Regions from separate parts of the Arthrobacter sp. Z5-13 genome, predicted to be linked through region 3. Evidence: riboswitches for the same ligand, from Rfam matches in the RefSeq annotation. Region 3 holds a riboswitch; each other region holds the start of a gene.
What was found. Region 3 has a riboswitch for cyclic di-AMP ahead of M1E02_RS02795 (M23 family metallopeptidase). Riboswitches for the same ligand answer to the same signal wherever they lie in the genome.
Positions count from the first base shown of each region.

Region 1: another riboswitch for cyclic di-AMP. It lies ahead of M1E02_RS16880 (M23 family metallopeptidase); the one in region 3 lies ahead of M1E02_RS02795 (M23 family metallopeptidase).
Region 2: another riboswitch for cyclic di-AMP. It lies ahead of M1E02_RS17475 (aggregation-promoting factor C-terminal-like domain-containing protein); the one in region 3 lies ahead of M1E02_RS02795 (M23 family metallopeptidase).

Region 1 covers NZ_CP096460.1:3,627,994-3,635,511, forward strand. The annotation lists gene M1E02_RS16850 (molybdopterin molybdotransferase MoeA) at 1-1,003, opposite strand, end outside; gene M1E02_RS16855 (DUF6457 domain-containing protein) at 1,000-1,302, opposite strand; gene mobA (molybdenum cofactor guanylyltransferase) at 1,360-1,992, opposite strand; gene M1E02_RS16865 (HNH endonuclease) at 2,063-2,563, opposite strand; gene M1E02_RS16870 (NlpC/P60 family protein) at 2,868-3,629, opposite strand; gene M1E02_RS16875 (C40 family peptidase) at 3,730-4,452, opposite strand; cyclic di-AMP (ydaO/yuaA leader) riboswitch at 4,457-4,634, opposite strand; gene M1E02_RS16880 (M23 family metallopeptidase) at 4,764-5,591, opposite strand; cyclic di-AMP (ydaO/yuaA leader) riboswitch at 5,595-5,805, opposite strand; gene M1E02_RS16885 (iron-dependent transcriptional repressor DtxR) at 5,957-6,652, opposite strand; gene serC (phosphoserine transaminase) at 6,962-7,518, shown strand, end outside.
Region 2 covers NZ_CP096460.1:3,770,841-3,778,358, forward strand. The annotation lists gene M1E02_RS17465 (response regulator transcription factor) at 127-840, shown strand; gene M1E02_RS17470 (sensor histidine kinase) at 845-2,347, shown strand; cyclic di-AMP (ydaO/yuaA leader) riboswitch at 2,435-2,613, shown strand; gene M1E02_RS17475 (aggregation-promoting factor C-terminal-like domain-containing protein) at 2,613-3,365, shown strand; gene M1E02_RS17480 (HAD-IA family hydrolase) at 3,387-4,055, opposite strand; gene upp (uracil phosphoribosyltransferase) at 4,060-4,695, opposite strand; gene M1E02_RS17490 (phosphatase PAP2 family protein) at 4,709-5,539, opposite strand; gene M1E02_RS17495 (nucleoside deaminase) at 5,599-6,102, shown strand; gene M1E02_RS17500 (glycosyltransferase) at 6,141-7,268, opposite strand; gene M1E02_RS17505 (6-pyruvoyl trahydropterin synthase family protein) at 7,274-7,518, opposite strand, start outside.
Region 3 covers NZ_CP096460.1:587,314-594,831, reverse strand. The annotation lists gene M1E02_RS02810 (alpha/beta hydrolase) at 1-907, opposite strand, end outside; gene M1E02_RS02805 (aminotransferase class I/II-fold pyridoxal phosphate-dependent enzyme) at 1,196-2,410, shown strand; gene M1E02_RS02800 (arsenic resistance protein) at 2,433-3,353, opposite strand; cyclic di-AMP (ydaO/yuaA leader) riboswitch at 3,613-3,812, shown strand; gene M1E02_RS02795 (M23 family metallopeptidase) at 3,817-4,599, shown strand; gene M1E02_RS02790 (formylglycine-generating enzyme family protein) at 4,665-5,447, shown strand; gene M1E02_RS02785 (NAD(P)-binding domain-containing protein) at 5,536-6,909, opposite strand; gene M1E02_RS02780 (ArsR/SmtB family transcription factor) at 7,030-7,380, shown strand; gene M1E02_RS02775 (leucine-rich repeat domain-containing protein) at 7,502-7,518, shown strand, end outside.

The DNA of each region.
Region 1 (7,518 bases), 1.5 Mb from region 3:
GTTCGGCAAGTACCACCGGGTGCCCGGGCCGCATGGCCACTCCATCGATCAGGAGTCGTCCCCCCAGATCGGCAACTGCCTGCCGGAGATGGTCGGTGCCGCTGCGTCCCGTGCCGCCGGTAGTGATGACGACGTCGGCCGGCAGGCTTTCCACGGCAGGCACGCTTTCGGGGGCAGGCATTCCACCATCCGGCTCAGGAATGCTGTCTTCCAGGCCGGCGCGCCAATCTCCATAGGCGTCACCGATCCTGGCTTGGGACGTGCAGATTCCCCCCAGCATGGCCACCACGGAGGCCAGTTGCGGTCCAAACGTGTCCCGAACGTGTCCTGGCGCGGGCAAACCTTCGCTGACAACCTCAGCGCCAGTGAGGAGCAGCCTGACCACCGGTTTACCCAGGACCTCGACAGTGTCGTGGCCCGCAAGGGCGGCGAGGGCAATGTGGGCCGGGTTCAAGACCGTGCCGCTCCGGACAAGGGCCTCCCCGCTCAAGGCCTCCTCCCCCGCCTTACGGATGTGCTGGCCGTTCCGAGGCTCACCTGGACGTGCCCCGCCGCCTACAGCCAGGACCGGAAGCCCCTCATCGTCAGTTGTCAGGATTCCGCTTTCACTCCGCAACACTGCTTTGGTGCCGGGTGGGATCAGGCCGCCGGTCACAATGGGGCTGGCCTCGTGCGGAGCCAGTCGCAGTCCCGGTTCCGAGAGAATCCAGGGTCCTGTGCCGTTCACCGCCCAGCCGTCCATTGCAGACGACGCATAGTGTGGGATGTCCTGCAGCGCCACAACGTCCGTTGCCAAAGTCCTGCCGATGGCATCAGCGAGCCGGACCGGGCCTGCAGGAATGGGGGTGGCGCAGTCGAAGGAAGCCTGCCGCGCCTCTTGCCAGGTGTGCGCAAGTTGCTGGGGCGGCCTGTCGGCGCCGTCGTGGGACGCTTCATTTTCCGCGCGGGGCTGGGCGGGGTCTGAGGGGCTTTCCCCCTCAGCCTCCGGAACACCCGTAGTCATGCGCTGGGAACTCCAGTATTTGCCGGCGGCTCGCCTGCGTAGTCCTTCGCCACGGTGCGCGCTACACCGAGGGCGGCTTGCATTGAATGGGCATCGCTGGCCTGCCCGGAGCCAGATGCCAGGCCGGCAGCAAAACCGGCGATGAAGGTCGTCAGCGGGGCAGCGGGCCGGACGATGGAGTGGGCGGCCACTCCGGCAACGGCGAGTATTTCATTGATGTCCACCTCGACGTTCTCCAGTTCGAAGGCCTGAAGCAACGCCCGGCACCACTCTTCCAGCGTTTCATCCTGGCTTTTCACGAACTGCCTCCAAAATTTACATGCCGTTGCGGACGTCACAACCGATCCGAGCAGCCTTCACTGCTCCCGGTTCAACACCCCTAGTGCGGCGGCATCGTCCCAAGTATCCACATCGTCCGTGGACCCGGAAGGGACGGTAACCAGCCTCACGTCCAGCCTAGCAAGGAGCGAGAAAACCGAGGCGTCCGTTAGGCCGGCCCGGAGACGCGCCTCGCCGACGGCGTGCAACAGCGAATCGGTCCGATAGAGCCCCGCAAGAGGCTGCTTCCTGCCCTCCGGGGTCACTGCCATTGCCCCGTCACCGCCTGAAGCAGCGTTGAAGCCGGCAGCCGTGAGGTCCATGCTGCTCCGGAGTACCCTGACTGCGGCGGCTGAGTGAGGCATGTCGCACGCCAGGATCAATGTCAGCGGGGACGGCGTTCCGCTACGATCCGTGGCCAGCGCTTCCAGCCCTGCGGCAATGGCAGAGGCTGGACCTGAAAACGGCGGATCCTCCCTGCATGCAATGACTCCTGCCGGCAGCCCGCCCTGATCCGGACCTACAACTACTGTCTTAGCTGCTCCTGCCGCGGCTCCAAGCGCCCGCGCGAGGAGGGTTTCGCCGTCGTACATCAACTGCGATTTGGGCACACCCCCCAGACGGGAGGAACGGCCACCGGCCAGGATTACGGCATCAAAGGGCACAGGCATTGGTTCCACAAGGTAAGCTTATGCGGCCGTCCAGCCACAAAGGGACGCTGCCGGGAGGCCCGTGGAAACCCTAAGCCGCGGATTCGGGGAGCAGGAAGGGATCCCATTCCGGCGTTGGCTTCTCAAGCTCCTTGATCTGCCAGATGGTGCCTACCGGAGGTGCAGGGGAAAACCTCAGCTTCCAGCCCATCTCGGAAGGCGTATGGTCCCCCTTGGCGTTGTTGCAGCGCAGGCAGGCGGCCACAAGGTTGTCCCATGAATGCGCGCCACCCCTGGACTTGGGGTGGACGTGGTCTATGGTGTGGGCAGCTTTGCCGCAGTACGCGCAGCGGTGTCCGTCGCGGCGCAGCACGCCCCGCCGGCTCACGGCCGTCGCAGTGTTGTACCTTGGCCGGATATAGCGGTTGAGCAGGATCACGGACGGCCGGCCCAGGATCTCCTGCGGCCCGACGACGGGATCGTCGCCTTCGGCCACTACGCTGGCTTTTCCAGCGAGCACAAGCACCAGCGCCCGGCGGAAGGTGACTACCGCCAGCGGTTCATATCCAGCATTCAGAACGAGTGTGCGCATGCGCATACCTCTTCACGGCCGCACCCGTCAGGGGCACGAGGGCCGGCTGCCCTCGGCATGTCCGGGCTAAGGATCGACATCACCAGAGTAAACACTGAATGCCCGAATTGCCGAATCCGGCCTTTGCGGCGAGCCGTACTTCCCATTTCCCTCCGCCCCGGGCCCATGGGTCGTCGCAGGATTATCAGAGGCAATGCAAAAGGACCCCCGTTCTATGACAGGGGTCCTTTCGGGCAGTTTCACCTGGCGTAGCCTTTGGGCGCAGTCGCGGGATCTTGCTGCTGTTGTTGGCTTAGAGCCGGAATTAGCCGCCTACGCGGATGAAGACCGGGCCGGAGCCGACGTTGACGCTGAAGAGAGCGGTGGTTCCGCCATTCCAGCCACCGTGAACTGCCTGGCCGTTGCCGACGTAAACCGCGATGTGGGCCATGCCCATTCCGCCGTTCTGGTAGTACGCAAGGTCACCGGGCTGAGCTTCGGCAGCGCTGACCGTGCGGCCGAGGGACAGGTAACCTGCCGGCCAGCCGTGGTAGTTGATGCCGACAGCAGCCAGCGAGTTGGTCGCCAGCATGGTGCAGTCCTGGGCAACGCCGAGCTGTGCGTAAGCGGCAGCGGCGATCGAAGCGCCCATGCCACTTGCGGCTGCGGGGGCGGCAGCGGGAGCCTCAACGGCAGCAGCGACATTTACTTTGGCGGCAGCGGGTGCCGCCGGAGCGGCTTCCTGGACCTCCACGACGGGCTTGGGTGCTTCGACGACGGGAGCCGGCGTCGTGGAGACAGCAGGCTTCTCGTAGGAGATCGCAATGGTGGAAGCAGCCGAGATGGTCGCGGGAGCGGCTGACTTCACTTCGAGGGTGGACGCAGAGGTGGATTCGCGCTGAACGCTGGTGTCAGCCGCGTTGGCGGCAATTCCACTGGTCAGGACCAGGCCGGAAGCAGCAGCGATAACCGCAGCCTGACGGCCCACACCACCGGCGTTGTCGCCGACGGACTTGGCAATGACAGCCAGCGAGTTGGTCTTGGTGACCTCGGCGCGGTGCCGTGCAATGGTTGCACGTGTAGTCATTAATTTTCTCTCTTTCGTATTCCTCGGACCGCGGGGCAGGCCGTGGGCTATGGACGCTCCGGCATCTTGGGGGTAGGCCGGAACGCCCCGAACGGGTTACTTAGCGAAGGGTGTAAAACGAGGAGGTGCCTGTTGCAGACACCGCGTGCAGGATCGTGCCCTGCGAGGGGTTCAGTGCGCTGATCATCATGCCGTTGCCAACGTAGATACCAACGTGGGCACCGCCGTTCTGCATGACCAGGTCACCGGGGGCGGGAGTGGAAGTGGGCGTCATGGACGTCCAGGCATTGGTGCGGGGGATGCTGATTCCGGCTTGGGCGTAAACCCACTGGGTAAAGCCTGAGCAGTCCCAGCCGCTGGGAGTGGTGCCGCCCCACAGGTAGGGGCTGCCGACTCCGGTGTAGGCGATTGCTGCCAAGCCCGATGCAGCTGCTGATGAGGCGGCCGGCTTGTCGGTCTTTTCGGTGCTGGCAGCCAATTCGATTGCCGGCTCTTCGGACTGTGCCTTGACAGTCTCGATCTTCGGCGCTGCCTCGGTAGTCACGGATGGACGCTCGAAAACAACCTTGGCGGTCGGCTCGGCGGTTACCGCGATCTGGGTGGACTGTGAGCCTGATTCCGCGGTGGCTGCAACTCCAGGATTGCCCTCTGCAGCATTGGCTGGCAGGCCGGCAGCAAGAATGAGCCCTGAAGCAGCTGCAATGACAGCAGCTTGGCGACCAACGGTTCCCGCGTTGTTAGCAACGGCTTTAGACACGGAACCCAAGGGGTTCATGCGCACCGATTGAGCACGGTGGCGCGCAGCATTGTGGCGTGAAGACACGAAAGTAGCCTCTCCCAATGCCTACGAGGTGAGCTGTCGGATTCGGATGGGAGTCACCCGGCCACTTGGCTTCATCAGAAGCTTCGCGACTTAACCCCAAGGTCTTCTTGCGAAGACCAAAATTGGTTCCCCCGCCTCTGCCAGACGATGTAATGCGAACGGACCTTGAGCGGTGGCAGAGTTAGGCAATCCACTCAAGAGCGCCAACTTCGGAAAAGTTGGCGTGGTTTAGACGGTACAGGACTTTGGATTGAATGTCACATTCAGGTCACGGCATGTCACGGGAATGTGAGAGTAGTCCATCGGCTAAGTCAGAGCCAGCCCATGGGGTCTACGACTTCGCCGTTGACCATCACTTCGAAGTGGAGGTGGCAGCCGGTGGAGGCGCCGGTGGTCCCGCTCAGCGCCACGGTGTCGCCCCTGGTCACTTTCTGGCCTACGTTGACGTCGGACGAGGACAAGTGATTGTAGGTGGTTTCAAGTCCGTTGCCGTGATCAATGACCACGCGGTTTCCACCTCCGAAGGGATGCCAGCCAGCAAAGGTGACCGTGCCGCTGGCTGCTGCGTGGACGGCGGTACCGCATTGGGCCGCGAAGTCCTGGCCGCGGTGGAATTCTCCGTAGCCGCCGGTGATCGGGCTGACGCGGTAACCGAAGGGTGACGCGGTAACGAGGGAATCTAGCGGAGACCCAAGGCTTCCGGCAGACGCTGCCCGGCTGACGGTGCCAGCGGACTGTGCACTCAGGAGTTGCTTGAGTTTGCCGTCAGGATCGCCGGTGGTGGATACGGCACTGCGGCTGAAATCGACTTTCGCGCCCGCAGCTGCGGAGACTTCGGGCTGTACAGAGGCTGAAAGCGTAGCTCCGGTGGAGCCGACTTCTCCGGTAGCCGCCAAGGGGCTCGTGGCTGGAACCGTGACTGTAAGGATCAATCCCGTAGCGGCCAGGGCAATGCCGGCTTTTTGCCCTACACCACTGGCTCCCGCGAATTCGGTGACCTGGCGAAACGGACTGCGCCTGCGGCGAGCGTCCCGGTGTGGGTCTCGGGGACGGCCAGCGGCGGCGACAGCTTCGGATACTCGCAGCTCCGAAGCAGGACCTGTCGCACGGCGACGGCCCCTGGCGTTCTGGGTGGTCAAAGATCTTCCTCTCTGGATAGCCTGCGAAGTTAGCTGTCGGATTCGGATCAGAGAGTGCAAAGATCCGGTCCGCCATGCAAGCATTCCGGCACAGAGGAGCCCTGAAAGGGACCTTCGTTGGTGTGCTTGCTGCTGGCGGACTTCACCCCGAGGCTGTTTCTCAACAGCCGGTTGTGGTTCCCCCGCCTCTGCCAGTAGGTGACTCGTGCACCTGATCTGCTGGCAGAGCTCGGCTTCAGATCAGGTAACGCTTTAGTATCGGCGCTAGTGCTCAACTATAGGTGATTAATTAGCGCAGTAATAATTTCGTTATATTTGGGCTGCTCGTACGCCCGCTGTCCCTGACGGCGGCTGATGAGGGACGGTCAGCTGACCGTAACAAACACGTGAGCCGCAACTTCAGGCGGCAGTTCCAGCGCACCTTCGATGTCCGGAACACGCACTGAGATGTACTCCCCCACGCGCTCAAGTGAAATGTTTGCCCCAGGCCGGATTCCACCTTCGTCAAGCTGAACGAGGAGTTCGGGCTCCACCTGGATAGGTTCAGCAAGTCTGCTGATTCTGACGTTAGAGTTGGCCCTGTAGCTGGACATGGCAACCAGAAGATTGACTGCCCCGTCACTGAAGGGCTGCTGGACTTCCCCACCCAGTGCAGCCAGCCCCGGGATGGGGTTGCCATAGGGGGACTCAGTCGGGTGGTTGAGCATTTCGTAGATCCGGCGCTCCACCCGCTCACTCATTACATGCTCCCAGCGGCATGCTTCATCGTGGACGTATGCCCAGTCCAGACCGATCACATCCGCAAGGAGTCGCTCGGCCAGGCGGTGCTTACGCATAACTTCGGTGGCGCGTTTCCGCCCTGTTTCGGTCAGCTCCAGATGCCGGTCGCCCGAAACAACCACAAGCCCATCCCGCTCCATCCGCCCAATGGTCTGCGAGACCGTGGGCCCCGAATGACGCAGGCGCTCCGCAATGCGGGCACGAAGGGCCACAATGTTTTCTTCTTCAAGTTCCAAAATCGTCCGAAGATACATCTCGGTTGTATCGATCAGATCCGTCATCCAGCTCAGCTCCTCGAGCTCAGTATCTTGCGTCCGTCAGCCGTACCTCGTGCCAGACCGTTCGGGCGGCCTCAGGGCCCCCGCCACGTTACCCGGCCCAGGTGCTGTACGTCAGGCCAGCTTAACGTATTTTGAACTACTCCGGATAATCTCTTGCCGCCAATGGGCAGCGCCGTTGGTCATGACCGCAGTATGACGGCCAAATTCCGTCAGTGGGCTGCGTCAGGCAGAATAAACGGGAGTCTTTGTTGCAGCAACCGTTACCTGCCGGGCCATCTCCTACGTCCAAAGTCGAAAATTGGAGCCATTGTGAGCGACACCAGCATCACTATTCCCGCCAACCTCCTGCCCAAGGATGGCCGGTTCGGTGCCGGCCCTTCCAAGGTCCGTCCGGAGCAGATGGATGCACTGGCCGCTGCGTCGGCAACGCTGCTGGGAACTTCCCACCGGCAGGCACCTGTTAAGAACCTTGTCGGATCCGTCCGTCAAGGCCTGAGCCAGTTCTTCCAGGCCCCGGAGGGCTATGAAGTCATCCTCGGCGTTGGCGGCTCAACAGCATTCTGGGATGTGGCCGCGTTCGGGCTGGTGGAACGGAAGGCCCAGCACCTGTCCTTTGGCGAGTTCGGTTCGAAGTTTGCCGCTGCCACCAACAAGGCGCCCTTCCTTGAGCCCTCCTCGATTATCAAGGCTGAGCCCGGCACACGGCCCTCCCCTGCTGCTGAGGCCGGGGTTGACGTCTACGCCTGGCCGCAGAATGAAACCTCCACCGGTGTTGCCGCTCCAGTGAAACGTGTCCCCGGGGCCGATGAAGGTTCCCTCGTTCTGGTGGATGCAACTTCCGCTGCTGGCGGGCTCGATGTGGATGT
Region 2 (7,518 bases), 1.4 Mb from region 3:
TTACACGGCCTCCTGAAAAGTTCGCTTAATTTGCATCTGCTAGGCAATGCGGCAGTACCAACCCACTCACAGGCTCCACACAGGAAGCGCACAGCCCAGACAATCCCGCAGGGCAAAAACTTAGGTATGCCAGCAACTCACACCAGTAATCTGCCGCAGCTCACCCACCCTGACGGGTCCCCTATTCGGGCCCTCGTGGCGGACGACGAACCAAGCCTCTCCGAACTGATGAGCATGGGTTTGAGAATGTCCGGCTGGTCTGTAGCGATAGCAGGAGACGGGCCTGCAGCGGTCAAACTCGCCAAGGACTTTCGTCCCGATGTCCTCATTCTGGACGTCATGCTTCCAGGCTTCGACGGCGTTGAACTGTTGAAGCGGATACGCACGTTTGCGCCAGGAGTTCCGGCGCTGTTCCTGACAGCGAAGGACGATGTGCAGGACCGCATTACGGGCCTGGCCGCCGGTGGGGACGACTACGTGACCAAGCCCTTCAGCATGGAGGAGGTTCTCTTGCGCCTTCACCGGCTGGTTCAGCGTTCAGGCGTTGCAGCCATGGACACTTCCGAGCTGGCAGTGGACACGCGGGAAGTAACCCGCGGAGGCGAGGACCTGCAGCTGACAGCCACCGAATTCGAAGTTTTGCGCTACCTGATGGAAAACGCCAAACGTGTTGTCAGCAAGGCGCAGATCCTGGATAACGTCTGGAATTACGATTTCGGCGGCCAGGCCAACATTGTGGAGCTTTACATTTCCTACCTGCGGAAGAAAGTCGACGCCACACTCCCCCCAATGATCCACACCATGCGCGGTGCGGGCTACGTGATCAAGCCCGCGGTCTGACCACGTGCAGCCCCTGACCGTCCCCCGCACCTGGCGCCAGCCGTCAACTTGGCATCTGCGCACCCGGCTCGTGCTTCTTGCCATGGCCCTCCTCGTGGCTATTTGCGGGGCCACAGGACTGGTCAGCTACGCCTCCATGGACTCGTTCCTGACGGGGCAGCTGGACGATAATCTCCAGCTCGCCTCGAAAAACGCCGTCAAAGGGGGCAGGGCGCCACTGGGTACCCCCAACGGGCCCGATCCCCTGGACTTGCCAGGACAAGGGGTGGGAACGGTCTTCGCGCGGATCCAGAATGGACAGGTCAGCAGTGCCGGGTTCCTGGCTTCGGACACCAGCAGAGCCGCGCTCTCCCCTGACGACAACCATGTTCTGTTGGACGTGCCGACCGATGGCACTCCCGTTACAAGGACTTTGGCAGATGGGGACTACCGGCTGCTCGCGGTCCAGACGCGTTCCGGAGATGTCGCGATAACAGGCCTTCCCTTGGCTGGGAAGGAGAGCACCCTGAATTCCCTGGTGTGGACCATGGGGGTGGGGTCACTCGCCGGAATACTGCTGATCGGCCTGGCAGGTACAGCGATAATCCGCCGCAACCTCAAGCCCCTTGAACAGTTGTCTGATGTGGCCACTCAGGTCTCGCGCTTACCGCTCGACGCCGGCGAGGTGGCACTCGCCGTGCGGGTCCCGCCGTCGAGCGCTCACCCCGGAACTGAAGTGGGCAGGGTTGGCCACGCTCTGAACCTCATGCTTGATAACGTCTCCCGGGCCCTCGAGTCCCGGCAAAGGAGCGAGACCAAGGTACGACAGTTTGTGGCGGATGCCTCCCACGAACTGCGAACCCCTCTCACTGCCATCCGCGGCTACACCGAGCTGATGAGGATGACGGAAAACCTGACGCCTGACGGGACGAAATCCCTGGCAAGGGTACAAAGCCAGTCCGAGCGAATGACTGCACTGGTGGAAGACCTGCTCATGCTCGCCCGCATTGACGAAGGGCGGCAGTTGCCATTCGGCGACGTGGATCTCACCCAGCTGGTGGTCGAGACGGTCAGTGATGAGCGGGTGATGGCGCCCGACCGAAATTGGAAGCTTGAATTGCCGCGAGGTGCGGTCATGGTCCGCGGCGACGCGTCGGGACTGCGGCAGGTCCTGACGAACCTGCTTTCCAACGCCCGGAAGCACACACCGCCTGGAACCACTGTTGTGGCCGGTGTGGTGGGCGCATGTGAAGGGAGCGTCGTCATTTCCGTGGCTGACGATGGGCCCGGCATCGATCCCGGATTCATTGACAAGGTATTCACCCGTTTTACCCGCGCGGATGCCTCAAGAGCGAGCACTCGAGCTGGAGGAAGCAATAGTGAAGATGAGGGATCCAGCGGCCTTGGGTTGTCGATCGTCCAGTCGATCATGGAGGCTCACAGAGGCAGTGTTGAGGTCACTTCCCGCCCTGGCCGCACACGTTTTTTGCTCAGGTTTCAGGCGCAAGGCAACACGCCGCCGTCGTGATCTCTGTTACCAAAATGTGACTTAAGCCCTCAACTCCTGTAGCGTCGTGGGGGTGCGGCTACCGTTCTGGCCGCATTTCCGGTTGGACGCCAAACTCTGCCGCTTCCCGGATACCGCATGACCAGGCAGAGGCGGGGGACCCAGAGTCTCCGGGCAATTTGTGCAGCATTCCGCCCTTGGGGTGAAGCCGACACGTGATTTTCCGTGCGGCCGGATGACCTCATCCGAACCCGACAGCTAACTCCGCAGGCGTTGAGAGGCAATCATGACTGAACCCTTGGTACAAACGCGCCCTGATCACAATCCGGAGCCTGAGAACGCACCGGATCAGCCCTCAAAGCATGGGATTTCAAGGCACCGCGCGGAAGGCTCCAAAACCCCCTTCTCCCTCTCCAGGTTGAACTCGGGCCTGGGTGGCAACGGCTATCGTCTGGCTGTCGTCGCCTCGGCCTGTGCCGTACTGATTGGTGTGGGTGCAGCGGGGCAGGCCTCAGAGCCGGCCACACCGGCAGCTGCTCCCGCGGCCCAAGCTCCCACAACGGCCAACGCGGAATCACGAATCGACTTCGAAAAGTCTCTGGTTGAGGCGAAGGCAGCTCCTTCGCAGGCACCGGTTGAGCCCCAGGCAGCGCCTGCCCCAGCCCCAGCCCCGGCCCCAGAACCTGCACCAGCACCGGCTCCAGAGCCCGCCCCCGCACCCGTAGCGGTGGACGATCCTGCAGCAGCCCAGGCCTACGCTGCGAGTCAGCTTGCCACCTACGGTTGGGCTGCGGACCAAATGCAGTGCCTCGTGACACTCTGGACCAAGGAATCGGACTGGAAGACCACTGCCACCAACCCCAGCAGCGGCGCCTATGGAATCGTGCAGTCCCTTCCCGCTGAGAAGATGGCCACTGCCGGTGCTGACTACGTGACCAACTTCCGGACCCAGATCAACTGGGGCCTGAACTACATCAAGGAACGCTACGGCTCCCCCTGCGGCGCCTTGAACTTCCACTACGCCAACAACTGGTACTAAACCTGTAGCCAGCGTCGGGGATCAAAGCCGGAAAGAAATAACGTTCTTTCCGGTGGCATCCTGATTGACTGTGGCGGACACCGCTGAGTAGTCGCGGACGTGGAGGACGCCGTCGGGAAGCTCTCCGGTGTTGGGCCCAACAGCGATGGTCCGGATGCCCGCTGCTACACCGGCGGCAATCCCGGCGGGGGCGTCTTCAAACACCAGGGCGTCGCTGGGGTGGACACCAAGGAGCGACGCCGCCAGGAGGTAGCCCTCCGGGTCCGGCTTGCCCCGGGTAACGTCAGCGGCGAAGACAGCAGAGACGGGAATAGTCAGCCCGGCTGCAGCCATACGCACCTCAGCGAGCCCGCGGAAAGCCGACGTCACCAGGGCCACGGATTCGGCCGGAAGACTCGCCAGGAGCTCCACGGCGCCCGGCACCGGAATGATCCCGCGCGTCTCAGCCAGCTCCATCCGCCCGAGCTCCTCGGTGAGGGCTTCGACGTCGGATCCGGCGGGGGCGTAACGCCGCACGGTACCGATGGCTTGGACGCCGTGCGAGGTCCGTAGGATTTCGGCATAGTCGAGGCGGTACCGGCCGGCGAATTCGCCCCACACCCTTTCCACAATGCTGGTGGAATCTACGAGCGTCCCGTCCATGTCGAACAGGACAGCGCGGGCGGTCAGTGTGTAGTTGGGCAGGCTCATCAGGTTATCCGGCGATCCCGTACAACCTGTCGCCCGCATCGCCCAGTCCGGGCACAATGTAGGACTTGTCGTTGAGTTTCTCGTCGATGGAAGCAAGCACGATAGTGACGTTGGCGTCCGAGAGTTCTTCCTCGAGCCTGGCAAGGCCTTCCGGGGCAGCAAGGAGGCAGATGCAGGTGACATCCGAAGCGCCGCGCTTGAAGAGGAACTTGATGGCCTCACGGAGCGTTCCGCCTGTGGCCAGCATGGGGTCCAGCACGAAGATCTGCCGGTTGGTCAGATCCTCCGGGAGCCGTTCAGCATAGGTGATGATGTCCAGGGTTTCCTCGTCCCTGGCCATCCCCAGGAAGCCGACCTCCGCCGTCGGGACCAGCTTGGTCATCCCTTCCAGCATGCCCAGACCGGCGCGAAGGATGGGAACCACAAGTGGCGTGGGCTTGGTGAATGCGGTACCCACCGCGGTGCTCACCGGCGTCTCGATGGTCACCGGCTGGGTGCGGACATCCCGCGTGGCCTCATAAGCCAGAAGAGTTACCAGCTCCTCTGTGAGCTGCCGGAAAACCGGCGAAGGGGTCTTTTTGTCCCGCAGGACGGTGAGCTTGTGGGCGACCAGTGGGTGGTCCACGACGAGTGTGCGCATGGGGTCAAAACTATCATCCGGGCGACTTGTCCCCGCCCTGGCTCCGAACCACCCCACCGGACTCTGCAGGAGCCGAATCCGAGAGATGGGCGGGATGGTCAAAAGTGGGCGCCGGACCCGCATGCTCGCGACGGCGGGTGAGATGGAAGAGCCTGTGGGCCAAAATCACAAAGCCGAGCCAGGCAAGCCCCAGGAGCCAAGCCGCAATCACGTCGGTCAGCCAATGATGGCCCAGGAACACCCGGCTCAGTCCCATCGCGCCGGCGAAGAGGATGCCTGCCGCCACCACGGAGATCCGGATCCACATGTGGGCCACCTCCAGGCAGATCAGATACACCAGGACACCGATCACCACTGTGGTGTTGAGGGTGTGGCCGCTGGGAAAAGACGGCGACGTCTCATAGGGGGCAACGGCGTCGACATGGTCCGGACGGGTCCGGCCAAACAGTCGCTTGCCAACGCTCGTGGCCGTCACTGACACCGCTGCGGCTCCGGCAACGAGGATAATCGGGCGCCAGGTCCTGGTGGTAAACGTCAGCCAGGCCGTCAGGAAGCTGGCCAGGATGGGCATGCCGATACTTCCACCGATATTGGTGAAGGCCGTCATCGCCCCATTCATCTCGGGGCTTCGGATCTGTTTCGCAAAGGCGAGGGCGGGATGATCCAGCCCGGCCACACCGCTTTCGTCCACGACGTCCTCGTACACCTCTGCCCCCAGGAGGGCGAACGAAACTATCATGGCGCCGCCGATCAGGAGGGTGAGCCACAGAGCCGCATACGGAGCCACCCAGAGCCCATATCGATCGACCACTGTTTTCAGGACACGGTCAGTCAAAGGTTTCATGATGCCTCCCCGTTTTTTCTGCTTACAAGGCTGCTTACCATCGAAACTATCATTGACCCATGACTTCCCCGGAGCCCCGCCATGCTGAGTGGATGGGCCTTGCCCTGACTGAGGCCCGGCTGGCACTGGCCACGGAGGACGTGCCCATTGGCGCCGTCGTCATCGGGCCTGACGGGACGGTTCTGGGTTCCGGCCGCAACGAGCGTGAGGCCCTCGGCGATCCGACTGCGCATGCAGAGATGGTGGCCATCAGGGAAGCAGCGGCGCGACTTCGCATCCTGCGGGCCCTGGATGGCGGCATTGACGAGGGCTGGCGGTTGGAGGATTGCACCCTTGTGGTGACGCTTGAGCCATGTGCCATGTGCGCCGGAGCAATCGTGCTGGCCCGCATGCCCCGGGTGGTGTTTGGGGCCTGGGATGAAAAGGCGGGAGCCGCCGGTTCCGTGTTCGACGTCCTCCGCGAGCGCCGCCTCAACCATTGGGTGGAGGTCTACGCCGGAGTCCGGGAGCAGGAATGCGCCGCACTGCTCCGTGGATTTTTCGCCCAGCACCGAGGCATCTGAGGGCACCAGGGCGTGTGACTTTTCGGCTCCAGGAACCTTCATTGGCCGGCCGTTCCGTCCAGCGTCGCCAGCACCGTCCGTGCGGTGTCCTCCCAACCGGGAAGCCGTTCCCTCACCGCCATTGCCGCCGTGCGCCATTGTGTGCGGAGGCCTGGATCCGTCAACCAGCTCCCGAGAATACGGGCCAGCGGCGCGGGATCGGTAGCGAGCTCGACGGCGGCGCCCGGGAGGGGCGCATCTGCTGCTTGGGTCCCGGCTTCTTCCCCGCTCCCCTGCCGCAATCCGGCGTGCAGCGCCTCCACCGCGCCCGTCCCGGCACGGACTATGACGGGAAGCCCGTGGGCGAGGGATTCCGGAACCACCAGTCCATAAGCTTCCGCACGCGAGACCAGCAGGCTCAGGTCTGCCGCCTTCCATTCGGCGTCGAACTCCTCGCCGCCCAACTCGCCAGCCAGGCGGACGCGTGAACCAAGGCCAAGGCGCTCGACGGCGGCACGCACGTCGCGTGTGTACGCTTCGTCAGCGGAATCCGAGCCAATCAGCGAGGCGGTCCACGGCAGGTCCATCAGCTGGGCAAGAGCCCCCAATAGGATCAACTGGTCCTTGTTGGGCAGTAAGGCGGCAACGGCGATGAAATGGGGCGGGTTGGATCCCACGGCCAGCGGAGCGGGGTCCGTGCCGGGCAGGGCTGGAGTCACGTCGTCGAGCCCGTGCCGCTTCTTAACCAGGGCGGCAACGGAAGAACTTGTGGACATCACTCCCGCAGCGGCCGCAAGGGCACGGCGTTCCAAAGCGGGCCCCTCCCCTTCGGGCGTCTCCAGCGGCATGTGCAGGAGTACCCATGCGGGCCGGCCCCTGGCTGCGGCCTGCTCCATTTCCTCGGGCGCTCCGGAGGCAACCAGGCCATCGACGATGGTTACCGCCGTCGGGTCCTCCACCGAGAGTTCCGACAAAAGTGAGCCGAACCGCCGTCGGTCCTCCTCGCTGCCGATTGGCCACTGACCGTCGGCCCGGTATGTCTTCACCTGTGCCCCCAGGCCGGTAAGCCTCGTGGTGAGAGCCGCGTTGTAGACGTTGCCTCCCGAGTTATGGAGTACGTTTCCGGGCACCACCAGCTGGATCCGTCTCGTGGACCAGGGAGAGACCGCGGGCCGGTGAGCGGACACAGGAGCTACTCCGCCTCGAAGTCCAGGGAGTACGTTGCCCAGGCATCAGGCGTTTCGCGCAGGGTCACATCGATGCCGGAAAGTTCCCGTCCGTCCGCTCCGTCACGGATTTTGGCGGCCACGGCGTCGGCTATGTATTGGGCCAGCGCCTCGGTGGTGCTCAGTTCTCCGGCAAAGTCAGGGTGCTCATCGAGGTTGCGATAGTTAAGCCCGTCCAGCACTCCGCTGACGACGTCGCCCGCCTCACCAA
Region 3 (7,518 bases):
CGATCATGTCGAAACCATGGAATCCGCCGGCCCACACGTGCAGGTCAGCGACTCCTCCCGCTGCCCAGATACCGGAGGCGTAAGCCACCACTTCATCCCGGAACACTTCCGCGGTAGCAACATCGATGAACGCAGGCGGGAGGTCTGACAGGTCAGTTGCCCTGGCCGGTGCGGCATAGATGGACACCTCGGAGGTCCTGCGCCTGTCGCCCAGCAGGGCATCCCATCCGGTGTCGTTGCTGGTGCGGTCCCACAGTCCGAAACCGTCAATCTGGTAGCTGGAGACTGTTTCGTTGCGGTCGTCCAACATGGGGCAGATCAGGACCTGGCCGGCGAGCGCCGGGCCGCCCCTGTCCCGTGCCATGAGGGAAACACCCGCAGCCAGGCCGCCGCCGGCACTGGCGCCGGCGATGATGAGCCGCTCGGGGTCGAAGCCAAGCTCGTCGGCATGCGCCGCTGTCCAGACGAGGCCCGCATAGCAGTCCTCGACGGGGGCCGGGTCAGGGTTTTCGGGCGCCAGCCGGTACTCAACCGAAACGGCGACGGCGTCCATCAGTTCGACCCATTCGATGAGCATGTCCGCGCCGAGGAAGCGGTCACCGATGATCATTCCGCCGCCGTGGGTGTGATAGATCCCGGGGCCGCCGGGGACGTGGTCGATTTTTCTGAAGATCGAAACGATGATGTCCGGCGCACCTGCAGGGCCGGGGATTATCCGCTCCTCATGGCGGACGGCATGGCCTGCAAGCTGCTCTTCGATGGATGCGGTAAGTGGCCCGCCCCGCATGCCTTGAATCATGTCCGGGGTAAGGGTTGGATTGAGCAGGTCCCCCAGCGCCTCAAGAGTCGAGCCCAGCTCAACATCAAACGGCGGCGCTTTAGGGGTGGCTTTAGAGGCTGGCATCATGGATCTCCTGGATGGCTGGTCACCGCGTTGTGACGTGATTCAGCCTAGGCATTTCGTTCAGCGATTCTAACCGCCAGCCGGGCTCAAAGCAGTTCCCGCGGACCGCCATCTGGCGGTCCGCCGTGAGTCCCGCCGTCGTCCTAGCGTCCTTGGCTTTTACCTTTCCCAAGGGCCTTTACATCAACTTTGCTGAAGTCGAGAATGGGTCCCAGCACGGCCTCCACTGGCTCAGCAGCGCGCTGTCCGCCCGGCTGCCGCCACATCCGGCTGCCCTATACAGGAGCTGACATGAACGACCCCACGGCCACAGCCCAGACCATTTCCGCAGTATCTGCCCGCGCTGCTCAATTGGCATCCATCCCCTCGTTCCGGAGGGTTGAGGCTTACATCCGCGAATACGGCTCACGCGGGCACGGGCAGGCACCTGGCTGCGATTTCACTTTCGGGAACCCGCACCAGATGCCTGCCGACCGCTACGTCAACACCCTGCGGGACGCGCTGACACCTCAGAATGACCAGTGGTTCGCGTACCAGACCAACGGCGAGGCCGCCAGGGAAGCGGCCGCGGAGTCACTGCAGCGGCTGCTGGACGTGCCTTTCCTGCCGGAGGACATTTACCTCACCACAGGTGGCTTCGCGGCGATTGCGTTGGCATTGAAGACGGTGGCTGATCCCGGCGACGAAGTCATCTACAGCCTGCCGCCCTGGTTCCTGTATGAGCCGCTGGTCCTTGAAGCAGGGCTGGTACCGGTGAAGGTCACGATCAACACCACCACGTTCGACCTCGACCTCGGTGCGATCGAGGCAGCCATCACGGAGCGGACCCGGGTTGTGATCGTGAATTCGCCCAACAATCCGACCGGGCGCGTGTACCCGCCTGAACTGCTGCTGCGGCTGGCGGAAGTGCTGGAGGCCGCCTCTTTGAGGATTGGCCGCCGGATCTATCTCATCTCGGACGAGCCCTACAACCGGATTGTGTTCGACGGGCTGCGCTTCCACAGCCCCGTGGAGTTCTATGCGCACACGCTCCTGGCCTACTCCTACGGCAAGACGCATCTCTCCCCAGGCCAGCGCGTAGGCTATCTGGCTCTGCCGCCCACCATGCCGCACAGGGAAGAAATGGCCCCGGCAATAACCAGCCTGCAAGTAGCCATGGGCTGGGTGTACCCGAACGCCCTGCTGCAGCATGCGCTTCCCGAGCTCGAAAGATTCTCCATTTCTATTGATCAGCTGCAGCGCCGCCGGGACCGGCTGGTGGAGGAGCTCGGCGGGATGGGATACCGCATCTGGCGCCCGGAGGGAACGTTCTACCTCTACGTCCCCTCCCCGATTCCCGACGACGAGGCCTTCACCGCGTCACTTGCCCGCCGGGACGTCTTCGTTCTGCCGGGCGTGCTTTTCGAGACGCCGGGCTTCTTCAGGATCTCCCTGACTGCCAACGAGGACATGATCGAACGAAGCCTGCCGGCCTTCGACGCTGCGATGAAGGATGCCCGGCAGTGAGTCCGCTTAGCAGTGAGTCCGCTTAGGTGAGCTGCTGCCGCTGAACAGCAGGGATGATGAGCGGCAGAAACCGGACGTAGAGAACCATCCCGATGAGTTCGACAAGGGTCTGCGTGACCACCACCAGTGCAGCCAGCGCCAACGGGCCGGGCAAAGCCAATGCCAGCGGAAGGATCACCAATGAATTCCGGGTGGCCCCGCTGAAGACCACGGCACGGGTGGCCGGAACATCCAGGCGAGCCTGCCTGGCCGCAAGCAGTCCCACCGGCACCATAACGATCAGGAACGCGGCATACAGCGGAACAACGGCCAGCAAGACGCCCAGCTCCTGCCGGACTCCCACGATCTGGGAGCCCACAACCACGGCCAGGGTTGCCATCATCAGCGGAACCATCAGGGCCTGCATAACGGCCAGGATCCCCCGCCCAAGTGCCGCCCGCCGGGCCAGGGCCTGCGTCAGCGCCGCGAGTGCCATCGGAACCAGGATGAGCCCCACCAGCGCCTGAACAAAGGGGGCAGGGTCGATCGCTGTTGCTATCTCCGGGCCCACGAAAAGCATCAGGTACAGCGGCAACAGGAGCATCTGCACCAGCATGAGCACCGGCGCCGCGGCAAGGAGACGGTCGCTGGCCCCTCCCGAAAGACCGGTGAACACAATGACGTAATCGACGCAGGGGGTCAGCAGGACCAGGAGGACACCGACCAGCAGCGCCCGCTCTCCGGCGATGAAACGAGTGAGGGCGAACACCACCACGGGCACAACAGCGAAATTCAGTATCAGCACTGTGGACATGAAGCGCAGATCGTGGGTGGCCGTACCTATCGAGGCAAAAGGGATCCCAAGAAATGCGGCGACGAGCAGCAGGCCAAGGACGGGATTGATTGCATACTCCAGCGCCCCGGCCGAGTCAGGGGCGAGTAATCCAACCCCTCCACCAGCCATGATCGCGGCCAGATAGAACCCGATCTGGTGCCTTTCCAGCACTGCGACAAGAGTTCCGATCCTCACGCAGCCAATCGTAGGCCAAGGGCCGCCGTCGCGATCACGACGGTGGTAGCAGCATGAGCCAGCATCGTCACCCAGCCGCCGCATCCTACCCTGCAGCAAGACGAAACGTGACCTTATTCTGGTAACGGATTTGTAACTCATGGTTTTTCTTGCTTACATAGAGGGACCACATACCTTCATTTGGTATGCGTGTGACCGCCTCGCCAAACCCCGCCGGCGGTCCATGAAACCTTTATTTCCCTTGGCGGGGGCGGAAAACCCACTGATGATGCCTTGAGCATCTTGGGGTGAAGCCTGGCCCTGTAGCTGCACGCCTTGAGCGTCCGCCGGGGCAGGCCGGACAGTCCACTCGTCCGAATCCGACAGCTAATTTCGCCGGCGCCGAGAGGACCTACTTTTGACTTCCCAGGACAAACGCGGCTATCGCCATGCCCTTTTCGCATCCATGTCAGCCAAGGGCAGCCACCGGGCGCCCTCATCCCCCACCCCAACCCTGCGGGATCGCGGCCGGAAGTTGGGAATTGCGGCAGTGGTGACGGGCATGTTCGCACTGACTGCCCTTTCCAATGCCCACGCCCAGCCCGGCCTGATATCAGCCGCGCAGGACCTTGCCGCCGGAACGGTATTTTCTCCCACGGCGCAGCCCGCGGTGGCGGCAGATGCCGCATCAGCGCTGGCCTTTGACCGCCCGCAGGTGAGCTCCGTCCCGGCACCACAAGCCGAACCAGCACCTGCCCCGGCACCTGCCCCCGCTGCGGAACCAGTGCCTGCCCCGCCTGCTCCACCTTCACCGGCCCTGCGGGCTCCCCTGGCCTCGATGAGCGTGACTTCTCCGTTCGGCTTCCGCGTGAATCCGCTGACCGGCTCGCTCGACGAAATGCATACGGGCATGGACCTGTCCGGACAGTGTTCAACCCCTGTGCTGGCAGCAGCTGCGGGAACCGTGACAGAGGCCGGCTGGAGCCAGTACGGCGGCGGAAACCGGATCGTCGTCGACCACGGCAACGGCCTGAAGACCACGTACAACCACCTCGACAGGATCGGCGTTTCCGTTGGGCAGGCCCTGACCCAGGGTGGGCAGATCGCCGGCGTAGGGACAACCGGCAACTCCACAGGCTGCCACCTGCACTTTGAGGTCATGCTCAACGACCAGACCGTGGATCCCGTCGCCTACATGTAGCGGAAACGCGATTGAGAAGAGCCTCTTCGCGTTCCAGGTCTTGCCGGTAGTGCAAGGTTGGGAACATGACTTTTGAAGACGTGGGTGCCGGGGCTGTCCCACTCGCCGCGATTCCCGGAGGCACAGTTGAGTTGCACGACGCCCGTTCCGGATCTTCGCGCCAAGTCCAATTGCACCCCTTCCAGATAGGGCAAACGCAGCTCACGTGGGCCATCTGGAGCACTGTCTTGAGCGATGCCCCGCCTCCAGACTCACTAATGAGCGCTCCGGCTCATCCGGTGACCTGGTTCGACGCCGTCCGGTGGTGCAACAGGGCGTCCTCCGCCGCCGGCTTCAACCGGGCGTACAGGCTTCGCGACCGGGAGGTCATCTGGGATGTGAGCTCCAACGGTTTCCGCCTCCCCACCGAGGCCGAGTGGGAATGGTCCTGCCGGGCAGGGACCCGGACCCCTGTTTACGCGGCACTTGCAGATATCGCCTGGACAGCAACAGACGACGTGGCCGGCCCTCAGGAAGTTGCCGGGAAAGCAGCGAACGGCTTTGGCCTCTTCGACATGATCGGCAACGTTTGGGAATGGTGCTGGGACTACGCCGATACCGCCCGGTATGGCGATTACCGAAGCCTCCGGGGTGGAGGTTGGGCTGATCCGGAATGGAGTTGCAGGGCATCGGTGCGCCGCGGCAGCGCGCCGGACGCTGTACTGGAGGACGTGGGTTTCAGGGTTGCCCGCGGCGCGGTCGGTGATCCGCACGCCGAGGCCGCCCAAGGCTGGTCAGCTGATGAGGACCGGCGCAGAGCAGCTGTCCGGGGTCCCCTCCCAATGGGATGGACGCCGCTTAGGAGCTGAAACCGATCCTTGCAGAATCCTGTCCGTCAATGCGCGGATCGGGTATGCCGCCACGCTCACGTGGACCGGCCCCGGATAGGTACCGTGGCTACTGGTCCCCGGAGCGGCCATGGGAAAGGCCCGTCGGGAAGCCCACGAGCACAGGCTCAGGAGTGCCGCAGCAAACCGCCTCGGTCTCCTCGAGGGTGGTGTCCGGGGCGTCGCAACTAGTCCCGGCGCCGCTGGAGCAGACCCCCGTTTCGGGAAGTTCCAGCTGGACGGTATCGGCGCCTTCGCGATCTCCGGCAAGGGCTGCTGCTACTGAGCGGACCTGTTCGTACCCGGTAGCCAGCAGGAACGTGGGCGCACGGCCATAGGATTTCATGCCCACAATGTAGAAGTCCTTCTCCGGATGAGCCAGGAGCCGTGCGCCGTGCGGGGGGACGGTGCCGCAGGAGTGGAACTCGGGATCGATGAGCGGCCCCAGTTCCAGCGGCGCCTCGACGGCGGGGTCCAGGTTCAGCCGGAGTTCCCGGAGGATGTCCAGGTCAGGCCGGAAACCTGTGCAAGGAACGACGACGTCGGCTTCGATGGTGCGTCCGTCCAAAGCGGTGACCGTTACGCCGTCGTCGGAATCCTTCAGAGCCGCGATACCAAAGCCTGTGCTCAGTTGGATGGTTCCGGCGTCCACGAGGCGGCGGAGCCGGGAGCCGAGCTGGCCGCGGGCCGGCAGCCCGTCTGCGTCACCGCCGCCGTAGACCTTATCTGCGGATGCGCCCCGCACGGCCCAAAGGATCCGGGTGCCGGCTTCTTCTTTGGTGAGGTCGGCGAGATTGATCAGGGTGTTCGCCGCCGAGTGGCCGGCCCCCACCACCAGCACGCGGCGGCCGGCAAAGGCTGAACGGTCCCGGCCCAGAACGTCAGGAAGAGGTGAAGAAATCCGGAACGCAACCGCCTCTTCGCCGATGCCGGAGAGCCCTGAGGTTCCCAGGGGGTTGCGGGTGGACCAGGTACCCGAGGCATCGATCACGCTGGCCACCCGGTAATCGATGGTGCTGCCGCCGTCGTGCTCCACGCGGACGATGAAAGGTGTGGTGTCCCGGTTGCGGGTGTGGGTCTTATCCATTCCCTGCCGGGTCACGGCGGTAACACGCGCACCGGTCTTCAGCCGTGACGCGATCTCGGGGAGGGCCGCCAGCGGTGCAAGATATCCGTCGATCAGTTCCCCTCCGTAGGGCAGGGCCGTTGCGCGGGGGGACTCCCAACCGGATGCTTCGAGGAGACGGACGGCAGCGGCGTCAAGATTGAACCGCCACGGTGAGAATAGCCGGATGTGGCGCCATTGTTCGATCGCAGCACCAGCGGACGCTCCCGCTTCCAGGATCAGCGGTTCCAGGCCACGCTCCAGCAGGTGCGCGGCGGCGGCAAGACCAACCGGACCTGCGCCGATCACGGCGATGGGAAGGGTCTTAGATGACTCCATCGTGTCCTCTTTCTGATCGCGGTGGCTGACCCGGGATGAGGGTTACTAAATCGACGGATGTCGATATGGAAGTATCACCAGATATATCGACGAGTGTCAATATATGTGCATAATTGGGCTATGAACTCTCTGCCAACTCTCGAGGTCGCGCCGCCCGACACCTGCTGCGAGCCTTCAGGTGGAATGATTTTGAACGCCGAGGACGCCCAGCAGAGGGCTCTGGCATTCAAAGCACTTGCCGATCCGAACCGGTTGCGCCTGCTTTCCATCGTCAAAGCCGGCGGCGAGGGCGGAACGTGCGTGTGCGACCTCACTGAGCCCCTGGACCTGGGACAGCCCACCGTGTCCCATCACCTGAAGATCCTGGTCGACGCCGGCTTGCTGCACCGGGAAAAGCGCGGCACCTGGGCCTACTACTCGCTGGTCCCGGGTGCGCTCGAACAGACGGCGGGCCTCCTGGCGAGCCTCTAGCCTGCTGCTAAGGGCGAGCTTCTCGCCGATAAAGCCGTGGGCTTTACTGGCAGCTGTGGACGATGATTGATCCACTGCGGATGAGAGGGAGCGGACATGGCGAATGTATAACCCTAAGAGAATGGTGCAGTACGACGG